2 regions of the Streptomyces sp. NPDC047971 genome follow, and region 2 is predicted to be linked to the other one. Evidence: riboswitches for the same ligand, from Rfam matches in the RefSeq annotation. Region 2 holds a riboswitch; the other holds the start of a gene.

Region 1 (7,842 bases), on a different contig from region 2:
GCCGGGACTCGCGCCAGAGCTCCCGGCCGAAGAGGAACGGAGAGTTGGCGCCGACGGCGATCTGGACCGCCGCCACGGCCTGGGCCGCGTTCCACACGGCGGCGAAGCGGGCTGGGGTGACCTGGAGGTGCAACTGCACGGAGGTGCAGGCCGCCTCGGGCACGATCGACGTGGAGGTGCAGGTGAGCCGCTCGACCCCCTGGATGTCGAGACGGAAGTCCTCGCCCCTGGCGGCGACGATCTGGTCGTTGAGCAAGGTGTACCGATCGACGGCCGAAAGGTTCTCGAAGACGAGATCGCGCTGGGAGAGCGTCGGCAGAATTCCGATCATGATGACGCCGGCGTCGACCTCGTGGGCCTTGCGGTCGGCATATCCGAGACCGGTCCTCAACTCCTCGGCGAGCCGGTCGAATACCCGGCCGCCGAGACGGTGCGGAGCGATGTTCACTTCGAGGTTGAACAATCCGAGCTCCGTCTGGAAATCCGGGCTCGCGATGCGTTCGAGGACCTCGGCATTCACCATCCGCGGCATACCGTCCGTGCCCGCGAGATTGAGTTCGATCTCCAGGCCCATCAGATTCCGCGGACGGTCGAACCTCTTCTCCGCCAGGAGCCTCGCGAGCCCCGCCAGACACTGCTGCAGCTTCCTGCGGTATCTCTGCCGATCGGACAGGTCGAACCCGTCTGCCACGACCTTCTCCCCCATCGAAGCGTCCCTCCTCGATCGGGCGGCCACGGCGACGGCCGCGCGCGTCACGGACGATGATGCCCAGCCGACTGATCCATAACGCCTGCGGAGCCACCCCACCGCCAGGTAGGCTGGATTGAGCAATCACCCGGCACATCCCGTGGTCACTCGGCAAAGGACATATTCCTCCGACATAATCACGGAAAGCATGGGGGTGATATTCGGCCGTCCACGGCCGGAGCGAAGCCGCAGGCAGACGAAGTGCGCTCACCGCAAAAGATGCGAATCGCCCCCGGAACACGTCCTGATGACGCCTTGCTCGCAATATCGGCGACCGCTAGCGGAAACAAGGTGTGAACACGTCTCGTATAAACTCCGCGGACGAGGCAGAGTGTTGGCGCCCGGCCATGACCTCATGGCCCCTCTCCGGCAGCCCACAGCGCCGTCGTACCTGCCCACGCGTCACCGTGTCTCCTGAGCGAGAGGCGACCCACCATGCTCCGACCCTCCCCGGCCCCCGCGCCGGCCCTGCGCAGCGTCCTCGCGGCCCTCGGTTCCCCCACCGCCGTCCGTGAGGCTCGAACTCCCGCCCTCCGGGCCGCACAGGGGCCGCTGAGCCCCGAGCTGCCCCTGCCCGTCCATGTCCTCGACGTACGGGACCAGGTCGTCCCCGGCGGGCAGGCACCGCGCACCCGGCTCGTCGGCTGGCGCTTCCTGATCCGGGGCACCGATCGCGCGGTCGCCGCCGCCGACACCATGCTCACGCCCGACGGCTGGTCCTTCTCGCACTTCTTCGAGGGTCCCTACGTCACCGCCACCGAACGCGCCCTGCTGCAGGCCGAGACGCTGCCCACGACGTACCAGCCCCGCCTGCTGTCCGTCCCGGAGCTGTACATGCTGACGCTGTGGCTCCACGGGGACACGGAGGCCGACGGGGCGTCCGCCTCGCCCGCGCCGGCCGACCTCCTGGTCCCCCTCGCCCCGGCGCCTCCCGGCATCGCCTCCCACCGCCCGCACCGGGTGGCGGACCTGCTGCCCGTCCTGACCCTGCGCCTCGCGCCGCCGCCGCTGTTCGGCACGCCGGCGCCGGCCTGAACCACCGCACCCGACGTCCGTCCGCAGCGCGCACGCCCCGCGACCGACCGGGCCGCGGGGCGCCGCGCTGCCCGAACGCCCCTGTCGAACACCCCTCCCCGGACGGACTAGCCCGCCAGGACTACCCCGAACCATCCGAAGAGACCGCCCAGTTGAGTTGAACCGCCCGCGCGGGTGATACGTCTTCATGCAGTAGGAAGAGCTCCCGTGAAATACCTGCGGATCGACGTCCGTGGGGGAACACTGGACCAACCGAACCGACAACGGGGGGCGGCCATGAGCACCGCATCGAGCCGCAGGACGACAGACACCACGACGCAGCGAAAGAACCCACCCATGTGCCAGCACCAGCCTGCCTGTCCCACCGCCCACTCCGCCGACCGGGAGGCGGCACGACTGATGGCGCACCACCCGGAGCAGGGCTGGAGCCTGCTGTGCAACGGGGTCCTGCTCTTCGAGGACACCGGTGAACTGCTGCCGGACGGCCAGATCATCGCCCCGCACCGCCCGCTGACGGCGGGCCAGGTCACGACAGCCGCCTGACGGCGGGGCACGTCGGGCACCACACCGTACGAGGGAACACGCAAGGGCCGGCCCGGAGAAGTCTCCGAACCGGCCCTGACTCATGCCCGGTTGCCGTTGCCGCTCAACCGGCGCTCACGTGCGCGCCCGTGCTCAGTTGTCGTACTCGTCCATCGGCGGGCAGGAGCAGACCAGGTTGCGGTCGCCGAAGGCGCCGTCGATCCTGCGCACCGGCGGCCAGTACTTGTCCGCGGCCGAGACACCGGCCGGGAAGACCGCCTCGTCACGGGTGTACGGGTGGTTCCACTCGCCGCCCAGCGCCGCGGCGGTGTGCGGGGCGTTGCGCAGCGGGTTGTCGTCCGCGGGCCACTCGCCCGACGCGACCTTCTCGATCTCGTACCGGATCGCGATCATCGTGTCGCAGAAGCGGTCGAGCTCGGTCAGGTCCTCGGACTCGGTCGGCTCGATCATCAGGGTGCCGGCCACCGGGAACGACATCGTCGGCGCGTGGAAGCCGTAGTCGATCAGGCGCTTGGCGATGTCGTCGACGCTGACGCCGGTCGACTTGGAGAGCGGACGCAGGTCGACGATGCACTCGTGGGCGACCAGGCCGGCCGGACCGGTGTAGAGCACCGGGTAGTGCGGCTCCAGGCGCTTGGCGATGTAGTTCGCCGCGAGGACGGCCACCTGCGTGGCGCGCTTGAGGCCCTCGCCACCCATCAGACGCACGTACGACCACGAGATCGGCAGGATGCCGGCCGAGCCCCACGGGGCGGCCGAGATCGGGCCGACGCCCGTCTCCGGGCCGGCGGTCGGCTGCAGCGGGTGGTTCGGCAGGTACGGCGCGAGGTGCGCGCGCACACCGACCGGACCGACACCGGGGCCGCCGCCGCCGTGCGGGATGCAGAAGGTCTTGTGCAGGTTCAGGTGCGAGACGTCGCCGCCGAACTTGCCCGGCTTGGCCAGACCGACCAGCGCGTTGAGGTTGGCACCGTCGACGTACACCTGGCCGCCGGCCTCGTGCACCTCGCCGCAGATGTCGGCGACGTGCTCCTCGAACACGCCGTGCGTGGACGGGTAGGTGATCATCAGGACGGACAGCTCGTCGCGGTACTGCTCGATCTTGGCGCGCAGGTCCGCGATGTCGACCTCGCCGTCGTCGGCGGTCCTGACGACGACGACCTTCATGCCGGCCATGACCGCGGAGGCGGCGTTGGTGCCGTGCGCGGAGGACGGGATGAGGCAGACGGTGCGCTGGTCGTCGCCGTTGGCGCGGTGGTAGGCGCGGACGGCCAGCAGACCGGCCAGCTCACCCTGCGAACCGGCGTTCGGCTGGATCGACACCTTGTCGTAGCCGGTGACCTCGGCGAGACGCTCCTCCAGCTCGGTGATGAGCGTGAGGTAGCCCTGAGCCTGCTCGACCGGGGCGAAGGGGTGGATCTGGCCGAACTCGGGCCAGGTCACCGGCTCCATCTCGGTGGTCGCGTTCAGCTTCATGGTGCAGGAGCCGAGCGGGATCATGCCGCGGTCGAGCGCGTAGTCGCGGTCGGCGAGCTTGCGCAGGTAACGCAGCATCGACGTCTCGGAGCGGTGCGCGTGGAAGACCGGGTGGGTCAGGTACGCGTCCGAGCGCAGCAGCCCGGCGGGCAGCGCGTCCTCGGTCCCCGCGTCCAGGGCCTCGATGTCGGCGTCGACGCCGAAGGCGGACCAGACGGCGGCGAGCTGGGCACGCCCGGTGGTCTCGTCGCAGGAGATCGAGACGTGGTCGGCGTCGACGAGGTACAGGTTGACGCCCGTCTCGCGGGCGGCGGCGACGGCCTCGGCGGCCTTGCCCGGCACCCGGACGGTCAGGGTGTCGAAGAAGTCGCCGTGGACGACCTCGACACCGCCGGCCCTCAGGCCCGCGGCGAGGATCGCGGCGTACCGGTGGGTGCGCTGAGCGATGCCCTTCAGGCCGTCGGGGCCGTGGTAGACGGCGTACATGCCGGCCATGACGGCGAGGAGCACCTGGGCGGTGCAGATGTTGCTGGTGGCCTTCTCGCGGCGGATGTGCTGCTCGCGGGTCTGCAGCGCCAGGCGGTACGCGCGGTTGCCGTCGGCGTCGACGGAGACGCCGACGAGGCGGCCGGGCAGGGAGCGGGCGTGCTTGTCCTGGACCGCCATGTAACCGGCGTGCGGTCCGCCGAAGCCCATCGGGACGCCGAAACGCTGGGTGGTGCCGACGGCGATGTCGGCTCCGAGCGCACCCGGCGAGGTGAGCAGCGTCAGCGCGAGCAGGTCGGCGGCGACGGTGACGATCGCGCCGAGGTCGTGGGCGGCGTCGATCAGCGGCTTGATGTCGCGCACGGCACCGGAGGCACCCGGGTACTGGACGAGCACACCGAAGACGCCGCGCTCGGCGATCTCGGCGGGGATGCCCTCGGACAGGTCCGCGACGACGACCTCGACACCGGTCGGCTCGGCGCGGGTCTCGATGACGGCGATGGTCTGCGGCAGCGCGTCGGCGTCGACGAGGAAGACACCGTTCTTGACCTTGCCGACACGGCGGGCGAGCGCCATGGCCTCGGCGGCGGCGGTGCCCTCGTCGAGCAGGGAGGCACCGGAGGTGGGCAGACCGGTGAGGTCGGCGACCATCGTCTGGAAGTTGAGCAGCGCCTCCAGGCGGCCCTGCGAGATCTCCGGCTGGTAGGGCGTGTACGCCGTGTACCAGGCCGGGTTCTCCATCACGTTGCGGAGGATCACCGGCGGGGTGAAGGTGCCGTAGTACCCGAGCCCGATCATCGGGGCGAGGACCTGGTTGCGGTCGGCGAGCTCACGCAGCTCGGCCAGGACCTCGGCCTCGGTGCGCGCGGAGGGCAGACCGAGCGCCTCGGCGTTCTTGATCACGTCCGGCACGGCGGCGGCCGTGAGCTCGTCGAGGGAGCCGTAGCCGACCTGCGCGAGCATCTTGGCCCGTGCCTCGGCGTCGGGCCCGATGTGCCGCTGCTCGAACGGGATGCCCTGTTCGAGCTCGGAGAGCGGAATGCGGTTGGCGGTCATGTACGGAGGCCTCCTGGTCGTCACGACCTGCGAGGGGCACCAACGGCGCGGGTGCCCGGACGGCCTCCCCCTCTGTCATCTCAACCTGAGAGCTTCACCGGCACGCCGAAGGGCTCGCCGGCTTTCACCGTCGGTGAGGGCGGATGCCGTCGGACGTCCGCCCTGCTTTCCAGAGTGACCTCGTCCGTGCGGTACAGGGGCCTGAGAGATTCCGGGGAGGATTTGCTCCTTCGGCGCCTCCGAAAGGTTTCTCCGGAGGACTCTCCCGCACAGGGTCGACAGCCACAGCCAGCCTACCAGCGCGGTTCCGGAAGCCATCGCTCAAGTGGCCGACATCCCAGATGTGCACTTTCGTAGTCATAGAGCAGGTGCGACCAGTTGGAGGGACCGTGCAGACCGACATCGATCCGCGCAGCCTGATCGGCCGCAAGGCGTACGACCGCGAGGGGCACAAGATCGGCACCGTGGACGAGGTGTACCTGGACGACGCCACCGGCATCCCCGAGTGGGCGGCGGTCCGCACGGGCCTCTTCAGCCGGGACGCGTTCGTCCCCCTGGAGCCGAGCGAGCTGGCGAAGGACGGCCTCCACATCCCGTACGACCGGTCCCTGATCAAGGACGCACCGGACTTCGGCGTGGGCCGCCACCTCTCCCCCGAACAGGAGCTGCAGCTCTACCGCCACTACGACATCGCCCTCCCCCCGCCGCCGCCGGACCGGGACTTCGGCCGCCTGGCGGGCCAGGAGGAGACCTGACGGTTCCACCCCCACCACGCCCTCCGCGCGGACGAGCGCATCGGCCCGGCCCGCCCTGCGGGATCGACGGTCCCCCGGCGAAGCTCAGCGGGCGGGCGGGAGCGACAGGCCCGGTCTGAGGCCGGGCCCACCCCCCACCAACGGCAGCGGCTCCGCCGCCTCCAGCTCCGGGTCGTCCACGAGGAACGTCCGCACCCGCCCCGGAGCCGAACCCGGCTCCTCGAAGCGCACGGTGACCCGCCCCACCCCGCTCCCCTGCACCCACCCTGCGCCGTACACCGCGTGCCGTACGTCGTGCCCGGGCGACCACCGCCGCTCGGGGGGCGGCTCCTCCGCCGGGGCCGCGTCCGCGGGTGAAGCCTCCCCGGCCCCCGACCCCGGCTCGACCGCCCCGGCCGTCTCCGCAGCCTCCGCCTGCGCGAACAGATCCTCCTGCGTGTAGTCCGCGAGCCCGCTCACCCCGACGCCGAGCAGCCGGACACCGCCCGTCGTGTCCACCCCTTCGAGCAGCCGCCCCGCGGCCTCTCGCACCACGACGGTGTCGTCCGTCGGCCCCCGCAGCGTCTCGGAACGCGTCAGCGTCGAGAAGTCGAACCGCCGCACCTTCAGCACGATCGTCCGCCCCGAGTGCCCCGACGCCCGCAGCCTGCCCACGCACCGCTCGGCGAGCCGGTCCACCTCCGTCCGGATCCGGACCCGGTCATGCAGGTCCACGTCGAAGGTGTCCTCCACCGACACCGACTTCGTGTCCCTCTCGGCCACCACGGGCCGATCGTCGTACCCCTGGGCCATGAGGTACAGGGACGCCCCGTGCGCCCGCCCCAGCAGCCGTACGAGCTCGTCCTCGCCCGCCTCCGCGAGGTCCGACACCGTCGTCATCCCCGCACGCCGCAGGTGCTCCCCGGTGGCCGGCCCCACCCCCGGGAGGATCCGCACCGACCGCGGCCCCAGCAGCTCCCGCTCGGTCCCCGGCTCGATCAGCACCAGCCCGTCCGGCTTCGCCTCCTCCGAGGCGATCTTCGCCAGCATCTTGGACCCGGCGAGCCCCACCGACCCCGTGAGCCCCGTCGTGGCGAGAATGTCCCTGCGCAGCCGCTCACCGGCCTCCCGCGCGCTCGCGCTGTCATCGGCCACGCCCCCTGCCTCCAGGTCGACGAACGCCTCGTCCAGGCTCAGCGGCTCCACGAGCGGCGAGAGCCGCCCCAGCAACTCCATGACCTGCTCGCTGATCCCCCGGTAGAAGCCGAAGCGCGGCACGAGATAGGCGGCGTTGGGCGCCCTGCGCCGCGCCTGCGCCATCGGCATCGCGGAGTGCACCCCGAAGCGCCGCGCCTCGTAGGAGGCGGTGGCGACGACGCCGCGCGGACCCAGCCCCCCGACCACCACCGGCTTTCCGCGCAGACTCGGTTTCGCCGCCTGCTCGGCGGCGGCGAAGAAGGCATCCATGTCCAGATGCAGAATCGTCGGCGCGGCTCTCACATCTCCGATGCTGCCCTACGCCACTGACAATCGACCCGCACACACGTACGGGCGCGTCGCGCCCCGCCCGGCCGTACGGAACGACTCAGACCGCCCGGTCCCGCCGCCGCCTCGCCAGCTCGTCACCCGGGTTGTGGCCGATCAGCGTCTCACCGGTGTCGACACGCTCCCCGTGCAGCTGCGAGAGCGCGGCCTCCACATCGCGCCAGACCACACCCACCGCGATCCCGAAGACGCCCTGACCGCCCTGGAGCAGATCGACGA
Region 2 (7,842 bases):
AATCGATCCCTAAGGGGTCTCAGTTCCCGGCGGAGAACTCGGCGTACGCGTCGGCGGTGAGCAGGTCGTCCGGCTCACCCGTGACGCGCACCTTGAACAGCCAGCCACCCTCGAACGGAGCGGTGTTCACCAGCGACGGGTCGTCCACCACGTCCTGGTTGGCCGCCACGACCTCACCGGTGACCGGCGAGTACAGGTCGCTGACGGACTTGGTCGACTCCAGCTCACCGCAGGTCTCGCCCGCGGTCACCGTGTCACCGACCTCAGGGAGCTGGGCGTAGACGACGTCACCGAGCGCGTTGGCCGCGAACTCCGTGATGCCGACCGTCGCGACGCCGTCCTCGGCGGCCGACAGCCACTCGTGCTCCTTGGTGTAGCGCAGCTGCTGGGGGTTGCTCATGACCTGATTCTCCTGGATCGAGGGAGTGCTGATGAACGTGGGTCTTGCGGGGTGAGACACGGAGCGAGACGGATGCGTCACTTCTGGCGCTTGTAGAACGGCAGCGCCACGACCTCGTACGGCTCGTGGGTGCCGCGGATGTCCACACCTACACCCTGCGTGCCGGGCTCGGCGTGCGCCGCGTCCACGTACGCGATGGCGATCGGCTTTCCGAGCGTGGGGGACGGGGCACCGGAGGTGACCTCGCCGACGACCTCGCCGTTCGCGACGACGGAGAATCCGGCGCGCGGGACGCGGCGGCCCTCGGCGATCAGGCCGACGAGCTTGCGCGGCGGGGCGGTCTCGGCGCGCTCGGCGGCCTTCTCCAGCGCCTCGCGGCCGACGAAGCGGCCCTCGTTGGTCGTCTTCTCGAACTTCACGACCCGGCCCAGGCCCGCGTCGAAGGGGGTGAGGGAGGTGGTCAGCTCGTGCCCGTACAGCGGCATCCCCGCCTCCAGGCGGAGGGTGTCACGGCAGGACAGACCGCAGGGGATCAGCCCGACCGGGGCGCCCGCCTCGGTCAGCGCCTTCCAGACGCCCTCGGCGTGCTCGGGCTTCAGGAACAGCTCGAAGCCGTCCTCGCCGGTGTAGCCGGTGCGGGCGATCAGCGCGGGGACCCCGGCGACCGTGCCGGGCAGGCCGGCGTAGTACTTCAGACCGTCCAGGTCGGCGTCGGTGATCGACTTCAGGATGCCGGGGGACTCGGGGCCCTGCACGGCGATCAGGGCGTACGCGTCACGGTCGTCCCGCACCTCGGCGTCGAAGCCGGCCGCGCGCTCGGTCAGCGCGTCGAGGACGATCTGGGCGTTGGAGGCGTTGGCGACGACCATGTACTCCTGCTCCTGGAGCCGGTACACGATCAGGTCGTCGAGGATGCCGCCGTCCTCCTGGCAGATCATCGTGTAGCGCGCCCGGCCCAGGCCCACCGTGGAGATGTTGCCGACCAGGGCGAAGTCGAGCAGCTCCACGGCCTGCGGGCCGGTGACGGTGATCTCGCCCATGTGGGAGAGGTCGAAGAGGCCCGCCTTGGTGCGGACGGCGTTGTGCTCGTCACGCTCGCTGGCGTAGCGCAGCGGCATGTCCCAGCCGGCGAAGTCGGTCATGGTCGCGCCCAGGGAGCGATGCAGCGCATCGAGGGCGGTCAGACGGGGGGCGGCAGTGCTCATGGGTGTGGCTCCCGGGTCCCAGGGCAGAAAAATCATGACGGACGAGGACGATCCTCCCCATCTGTCATGGAACCTGAGAGGTTCACCGAGGGCATCCTCGGCTTGCACCTTGGGTGGGGCGCGACTGCGCCCGCTTTTCAGATCTGCCTCATCCACGCGGTACGGGGCCTGAGAGATTCAAGGGAGGGTCTTGCTCCTTCGGCGCCCGGGGCCCACCGTGGTGGTTCCGGGACTCTCCCGCGCGGATTCGAGCGGCCGGTATGAGGTTGTGTGCGCTTGGCGCGCACATCATTGCACGAGGGGTCTGATCGGCAAATCGCTTGTGCCTCATTACCGCTTCTTTACACTTTATGGGGAAGGGTTCCCGGGAACCCGACTGGGGGAGAAGCGATGACGTTCCAGCACACCGGCGCCTACGCCACAGGGACGGGGATACCGTCCCCACGCGCCAGGGCCAGGACCCGCAGGCGCGGCTTCGCCGTGCCCCTGCTGCGGGATCTGCGCGAGCGCGGTGGCCGGGGTCCCCGCGTGCTCTCCTTCGCCGCCGGTGACCTCGTCGTGGTCTCCGGCCTGCCCGGCAGCGGCAAGTCGACGCTCATGCGACGCGCGGCCGGGGGTCTGGGCATCGATTCGCAGGACGCCCGTGAGCGCTGGGAAGCACGACTGCCCCGCTTCCTGCCGTACGCCGTCTACCGCCCGCTGGCCCGTATCGCCCACTACGCCGGGCTGCGCCGGGCGCTGCGCTCCGGGCGGAGCGTGGTCGTCCACGACTGCGGCACCCAGTCCTGGGTGCGGAACTGGCTCGCCCGCGAGGCCCGCCGACGGGGCGGCGCCCTGCACCTGGTCCTGCTCGACGTCACCCCGGCCGCCGCCCGGGAGGGCCAGCGCGAGCGCGGCCGAGGCGTGTCGGGGTACGCCTTCGCCCGGCACCGCCGGGCCGTGGGCCGCCTGCTGAGCTCGGTGGAGTCCGGCCGCCTGCCCCGGGGCTGCTCCTCGGCGACCCTCCTCGACAGGGACGCGGCGGGCGCCCTGCGCCGGATCGCCTTCCGCGCCACGGACTGACCCCGCGGCGCCGACACCGGTCCGGAGCGCCTCCCGCGCCACGGACGGACGCCCGGTCGGCGGCACCGGCCCCACGGCGCGGACGGACGCCCGGTCGGCGGCACCGGCCCCGGCGCGGACGGCGCCCGGTCGGCGGCACCGGCCCCACGGCGCGGACCGCTCCGGCCGGCCGACGCCTGCCCGCACCGGTCCGTGCCGCTCCGGGATATCCGGACCGGGGTGCTCCGTACACTTTTGGCCACGGCGGCGTCAGTGCGGCGTTAGGGTTCTGCCCCGAGGGCGCCGCGACCATGGCGCGCGAGAAGGGGAACCGAGAACCGTGGACGTCACATGGCCGGGCAACGAGCTCGAAGAGGTGCTGGCCGCCTCGCTCGGCAACCCCGCAGCCGGAGGCCGGCTCGTCGAGGTGCTCGGACGGAGCCCCGTCTGGGTGCCCCTCCCCAACGGCGGCACCCCCGAGAGCCGGGACCTGGACCTGCCCACGCTGGAGATCGACGGACTGCCGTACGTCCCCGTCTTCAGCTCCGAGCAGCAGTTCCTGGCCTGTGTCGGTGCTCACATGTCGTTCACCGTCGCCCCCGCCCGTGACTTCGCCCGTGGTCTGCCCCCGCAGCTCGGCATCGCCGTGAACCCCGGCGGTACCGTCGGCGCCCCGCTGCCCCCGCCCGCCGTCGCCGAACTCTGCCGGGTCGGCCGCACGCCGCTGGACGGGCCCGCCAGCGGCGGCCGGGTCCGGCTCTTCGAGCCCGACTGGCAGGACGACCCCGTCGACTTCCTCGCCGCGGCCTCCGCCGAGTTCGAGGCCACCGGAGTCGTCGTGACCGCGCGCCGCGCCCTCGCCAGCGTCGAGGGCACCGAGCCGGCGCTCTTCATCGGCGTCCAGCTCGCGGCCTGGGACGGCGTCGACCGCAACGCCCCGCTCGACGCGCTCGGCCGCGCGCTCGGCCGGGTCGAGGTGGCCTGGCCGGTCAATCTCATCCTGCTGGACGTTGCGCAGGACCCGGTCGGCGACTGGATGCTGGAGCGAGTACGCCCCTTCTATCAGCGGGCGTCCGCGTAATTAAGCTGGTTCGGTGGACGGAAGAGGGGCGGGACCCAGGGTGAGCGCGTCGAGCACCGCTGCGGCCGGACAGGTCGAGCACATGCTGCGCCAGGTGGCACCCGGACGCTACGACGCGTACGAGAAGCTGTTGCACGCCCTCGCCGAAGGCGATGTCTGGATGCTGCTCTGGCAGGGCGCCCCCGGCTCGCCGGACGCCCAGTACGGGAACATGGAGATCGACGGCTTCGGGTACGCCCCGTGCGTCACCTCCGCGCAGGAACTCGCCGCCTCCGGCTGGAACCGCGCCCACGAGGTGATCACCGGACGCGACATCGCCCGCTCCCTCTACCCCGACCGCTGGGGCATCTGGCTCAACCCGCACGACCCGGGCGGCGGCGTCGGCATCCCCTGGGCCGATCTCCGACGGATCGCCACCGGTCTCGACCGGATGCCCGCCGGACCGCTGCGGCTCTCCGAACCCACCCTGGAAATGCCGCAGTTCTACGCCCTGCTGACCCAGAACGCCCACCGCACCCCGGCCGTACGGGCCCTGCGCCGCGCCTGGGTGCAGCCCGCCCTCGGCTCCCCGTACCTCGCCATCGGTCTCGACCTCTACGACACCTCCGCCGCCTCCGTCGAGGCGGTGCGGGCGATGATGCGCCAGTCGATCGCGGCGGTCCCCGACGGGCTGCCCGTCTCGACGGTCGCCATGTCCGACGAGTACGACCCGGTGACGATGTGGCTGCGTGCCAACGCGCGTCCGTTCTACGACCGCGACGCCCACGTTCCCGTCTATCGCTGACCCCTGACGGCGCGTCCGCATCGCGAGACGACCGTCCGAAAACGGCCGCACCGAGATCCTCGGTGCGGCCTTCGTCGTCCTCGGCGAATCCACCCAAAAAGCTGCCAGGAACGCCCAGTTGGTCGTGATGTCCGTTCCGCGTCGAACGGGTGGTGTTGCTCCGCTCAGGAGATCGTCCGGTCCGGATAACGGAAGGCTCGGGGCCACATCACGGTTGCGCATCACATCCCGAGCAGGTCTGGCGGGTGATCGTCGGCCCGATGAAGACTCCCCGGAACACCGGGCGTTCGGCCTCCTGGCCGGTGCCCCGCAGTTGTTCCACCAAGCCGCTACCCGCGGCGGGCAAGGGCCGGCTACCGGCGGCCGAGAGGGGTCCTGACCACGATGACGGCACCACTGCACGAGACGAGTGCGGTCGAGTCGACCACCGCCGTCGACGCCGTGCCCGACGCGCCGCCGGGCAAGGCGATCGAGGGACGTTCCCCCTGGCAGATCGCCTGGATGCGGCTGAAGCGGGACAAAGTCGCCCTCGTCGGCGGCGCCGTCGTGCTGTTCCTGATCCTGGTCGCCCTCTGCGCACCGCTCATCGTCGGTCTCCTCGGCCACCCGCCGGACGAGTTCCACGAGGACCAGATCGACCCGCTCTTCGGCACCCCGATCGGCTCCTACGGCGGCATCTCCTCCGACTTCCTGCTCGGCGTCGAGCCGGTCAACGGCCGCGACGTCTTCAGCCGCATCGTCTACGGCGCCCGGATCTCCCTGCTCGTCGCCTTCCTCGCGGCGGTCTTCGCCGTCGTCCTCGGCACGATCCTCGGCATCGTCGCGGGCTACTTCGGCGGCTGGGTCGACGCGGCGCTCAGCCGTGTCATGGACGTCATGCTCGCCTTCCCCCAGCTGCTCTTCACCATCGCCCTGGTCTCCGTGCTCCCGAACGAGCTGCTCGGAATCGAGGGTTCGGGCGTGCGCATCGGCGCCCTGGTGGTCGTGATCGGCTTCTTCGGCTGGCCGTACGTCGGCCGCATCGTCCGAGGCCAGACCCTCTCGCTGCGCGAGCGGGAGTACGTGGAGGCGGCCCGCAGCCTGGGCGCCGGCCGGCTCTACATCCTGCGCCGGGAGCTGCTGCCCAACCTGATCGCCCCGATCACGGTCTACGCGACCCTCATGATCCCCACCAACATCCTCACCGAGGCGGCGCTCAGCTTCCTCGGCGCGGGAGTGAAGCCTCCCACCGCTTCCTGGGGGCAGATGCTGTCGAAGGCCGTCAACACCTATGAGGCGGACCCGCTGTTCATGGTGTTCCCCGGCCTCGCGATCTTCATCACCGTTCTGGCGTTCAACCTCTTCGGCGACGGCGTGCGCGACGCGCTCGACCCGAAGGGCGCCCGCTGAGCACCCGCTCGGCGCCCACAGACCGCCCGCACGCCCGTACCGACCCCGCCCCTGCCGCTGGTGACAGGAGGCAGTCACGACCGGCGGACCGCTTCGACGGCCGCCACTATTCCGGAGGTTGCGAGACCATGACTCTGAACAGCTCTTCGCGGCGCAGAATCGCCGCCGGCGCGCTCCTCGCCGCGGCGACGATGGTCGTCACCACCGCCTGTGGTGGCGGCAGCGGCGACGGCGACAAGGGCAAGACCGGCGCGGCCGGCTTCAACGCCGCCGTGAACAAGGTCGCCAACGCCTCCGACAAGAAGGGCGGCGAGCTGAAGTTCATCGGCTCGCAGGAGGCCGACTCGTGGGACCCGCAGCGCGGCTACTACGGCTTCGTGTGGGACTTCGCGCGCTACTACACGCGTCAGCTGGTCACCTTCAAGGCCGAGCCGGGCGCCGCCTCGACCGAGCTCGTCCCCGACCTCGCCACCGACGCCGGCAAGGTCTCGGCCGACGGCCTCACCTACACCTTCACGCTGAAGGACGGGGTGACCTGGGAGGACGGCAAGCCGATCACCTCCAAGGACATCAAGTACGGCATCGAGCGCATCTGGGCCCAGGACGTCATCTCCGGCGGTCCGATCTACCTCCAGCAGGTCCTCGACCCCAAGGGCGAGTACAAGGGTCCCTACAAGGACACCTCCCCGGACAAGCTCGGCCTGAAGGCGATCGAGACCCCGGACGACAAGACCATCATCTTCAAGCTGCCGGTCGCCAACGGTGACTTCCTGCAGATGCTGGCCATGCCCGCCGCGTCCCCGGTCCGCCAGGACAAGGACACCAAGGCCAAGTACCAGCTGAAGCCCTTCTCCTCCGGCCCGTACAAGTGGCAGCAGTACACCCCCAACAAGTCGATCATGCTCGTCCGCAACGACAAGTGGGACGCCAAGACGGACACCGTCCGCAAGGCGCTGCCGGACAAGATCAGCGTCACCTTCACCACCAACGCCGACGACATGGACAACCGTCTGATCGAGGGCGAGTACGACCTCGACCTCAACGCGACCGGTGTCGGCGCCGCGGCCCGTGCCAAGGTCCTCCAGCAGCACAAGGGGAACGCGGACAACCCGCAGACCGGCTTCATCCGCTACGCGGTCTTCCCGCAGACGGTCATCGACAACGTCGAGTGCCGCAAGGCGATCATCTACGCGGCCGACTCCAAGTCCCTCCAGACCGCCCGCGGCGGCCCGCAGGCCGGTGGCGACATCGCCACCAACATGCTGCCGCCGGCGATCAAGGGTGCCGACCCGAAGGCCGACCCGTACGGCAAGCTGGCCGGCAAGGCGGACGTCGCCAAGGCCAAGGAGGCGCTGGCCAAGTGCGGTAAGCCGAACGGCTTCAAGACCACCATCGCGGTCCGCAACAACAAGCCGATCGAGATCGCCACCGCCGAGTCCCTCCAGCAGTCGCTGAAGGCCGTCGGCATCGACGCCCAGATCGACCAGTTCGACGGCGCCCAGACCTCCGGCATCATCGGTTCGCCGAAGACGGTCAAGGACAAGGGCTACGGCATCATCATCATGGGCTGGGGCGCCGACTTCCCGTCGGGCCAGGGCTTCCTGCAGCCGCTGGTCGACGGCCGCTTCATCCTGCAGAGCGGCAACAACAACTTCTCGGAGCTGAACGACCCGGCCGTCAACGGCCTGTTCGACCAGGCGCTGAAGGAGACCGACCCGACCAAGGCCGGCGAGCTCTACAAGCAGATCAACACCAAGATCTCCGAGGCCGCGGTCTACCTGCCCTTCACGCACGAGAAGAACATCATCTGGCGCTCCTCGCGTCTGACCAACGTCTACACGGCCGACGCCTACAACGGCCGCTACGACTACGCGTCGCTCGGCGTCATGAAGTAAGTCCCGAGTCAATCCACCCGCTCCAACGGCGCACCACCCGCCGCTAG

Evidence for each region. A riboswitch is a leader RNA that binds a small molecule or an ion and turns the genes downstream of it on or off. The one in region 2 is predicted to bind glycine.
Region 1: it holds a riboswitch for glycine, as region 2 does, so the genes downstream of both, gcvP (aminomethyl-transferring glycine dehydrogenase) here and gcvT (glycine cleavage system aminomethyltransferase GcvT) in region 2, are expected to answer to the same signal.

The regions. Positions count from the first base shown of each region.
Region 1 is NZ_JBEZNW010000036.1:8,625-16,466, reverse strand. Features, by position in the region: gene AB0D99_RS27660 (glutamate-cysteine ligase family protein) at 1-706, opposite strand, end outside; gene AB0D99_RS27655 (hypothetical protein) at 1,184-1,783, shown strand; gene AB0D99_RS27650 (DUF5999 family protein) at 2,120-2,326, shown strand; gene gcvP (aminomethyl-transferring glycine dehydrogenase) at 2,459-5,344, opposite strand; glycine riboswitch at 5,524-5,622, opposite strand; gene AB0D99_RS27640 (PRC-barrel domain-containing protein) at 5,734-6,099, shown strand; gene AB0D99_RS27635 (DNA polymerase IV) at 6,184-7,578, opposite strand; gene AB0D99_RS27630 (MerR family transcriptional regulator) at 7,664-7,842, opposite strand, start outside.
Region 2 is NZ_JBEZNW010000013.1:49,364-57,205, forward strand. Features, by position in the region: gene gcvH (glycine cleavage system protein GcvH) at 20-400, opposite strand; gene gcvT (glycine cleavage system aminomethyltransferase GcvT) at 478-1,605, opposite strand; glycine riboswitch at 1,753-1,855, opposite strand; gene AB0D99_RS15010 (AAA family ATPase) at 1,996-2,667, shown strand; gene AB0D99_RS15015 (enhanced serine sensitivity protein SseB) at 2,987-3,727, shown strand; gene AB0D99_RS15020 (enhanced serine sensitivity protein SseB C-terminal domain-containing protein) at 3,768-4,511, shown strand; gene AB0D99_RS15025 (ABC transporter permease) at 4,896-5,900, shown strand; gene AB0D99_RS15030 (ABC transporter substrate-binding protein) at 6,029-7,795, shown strand.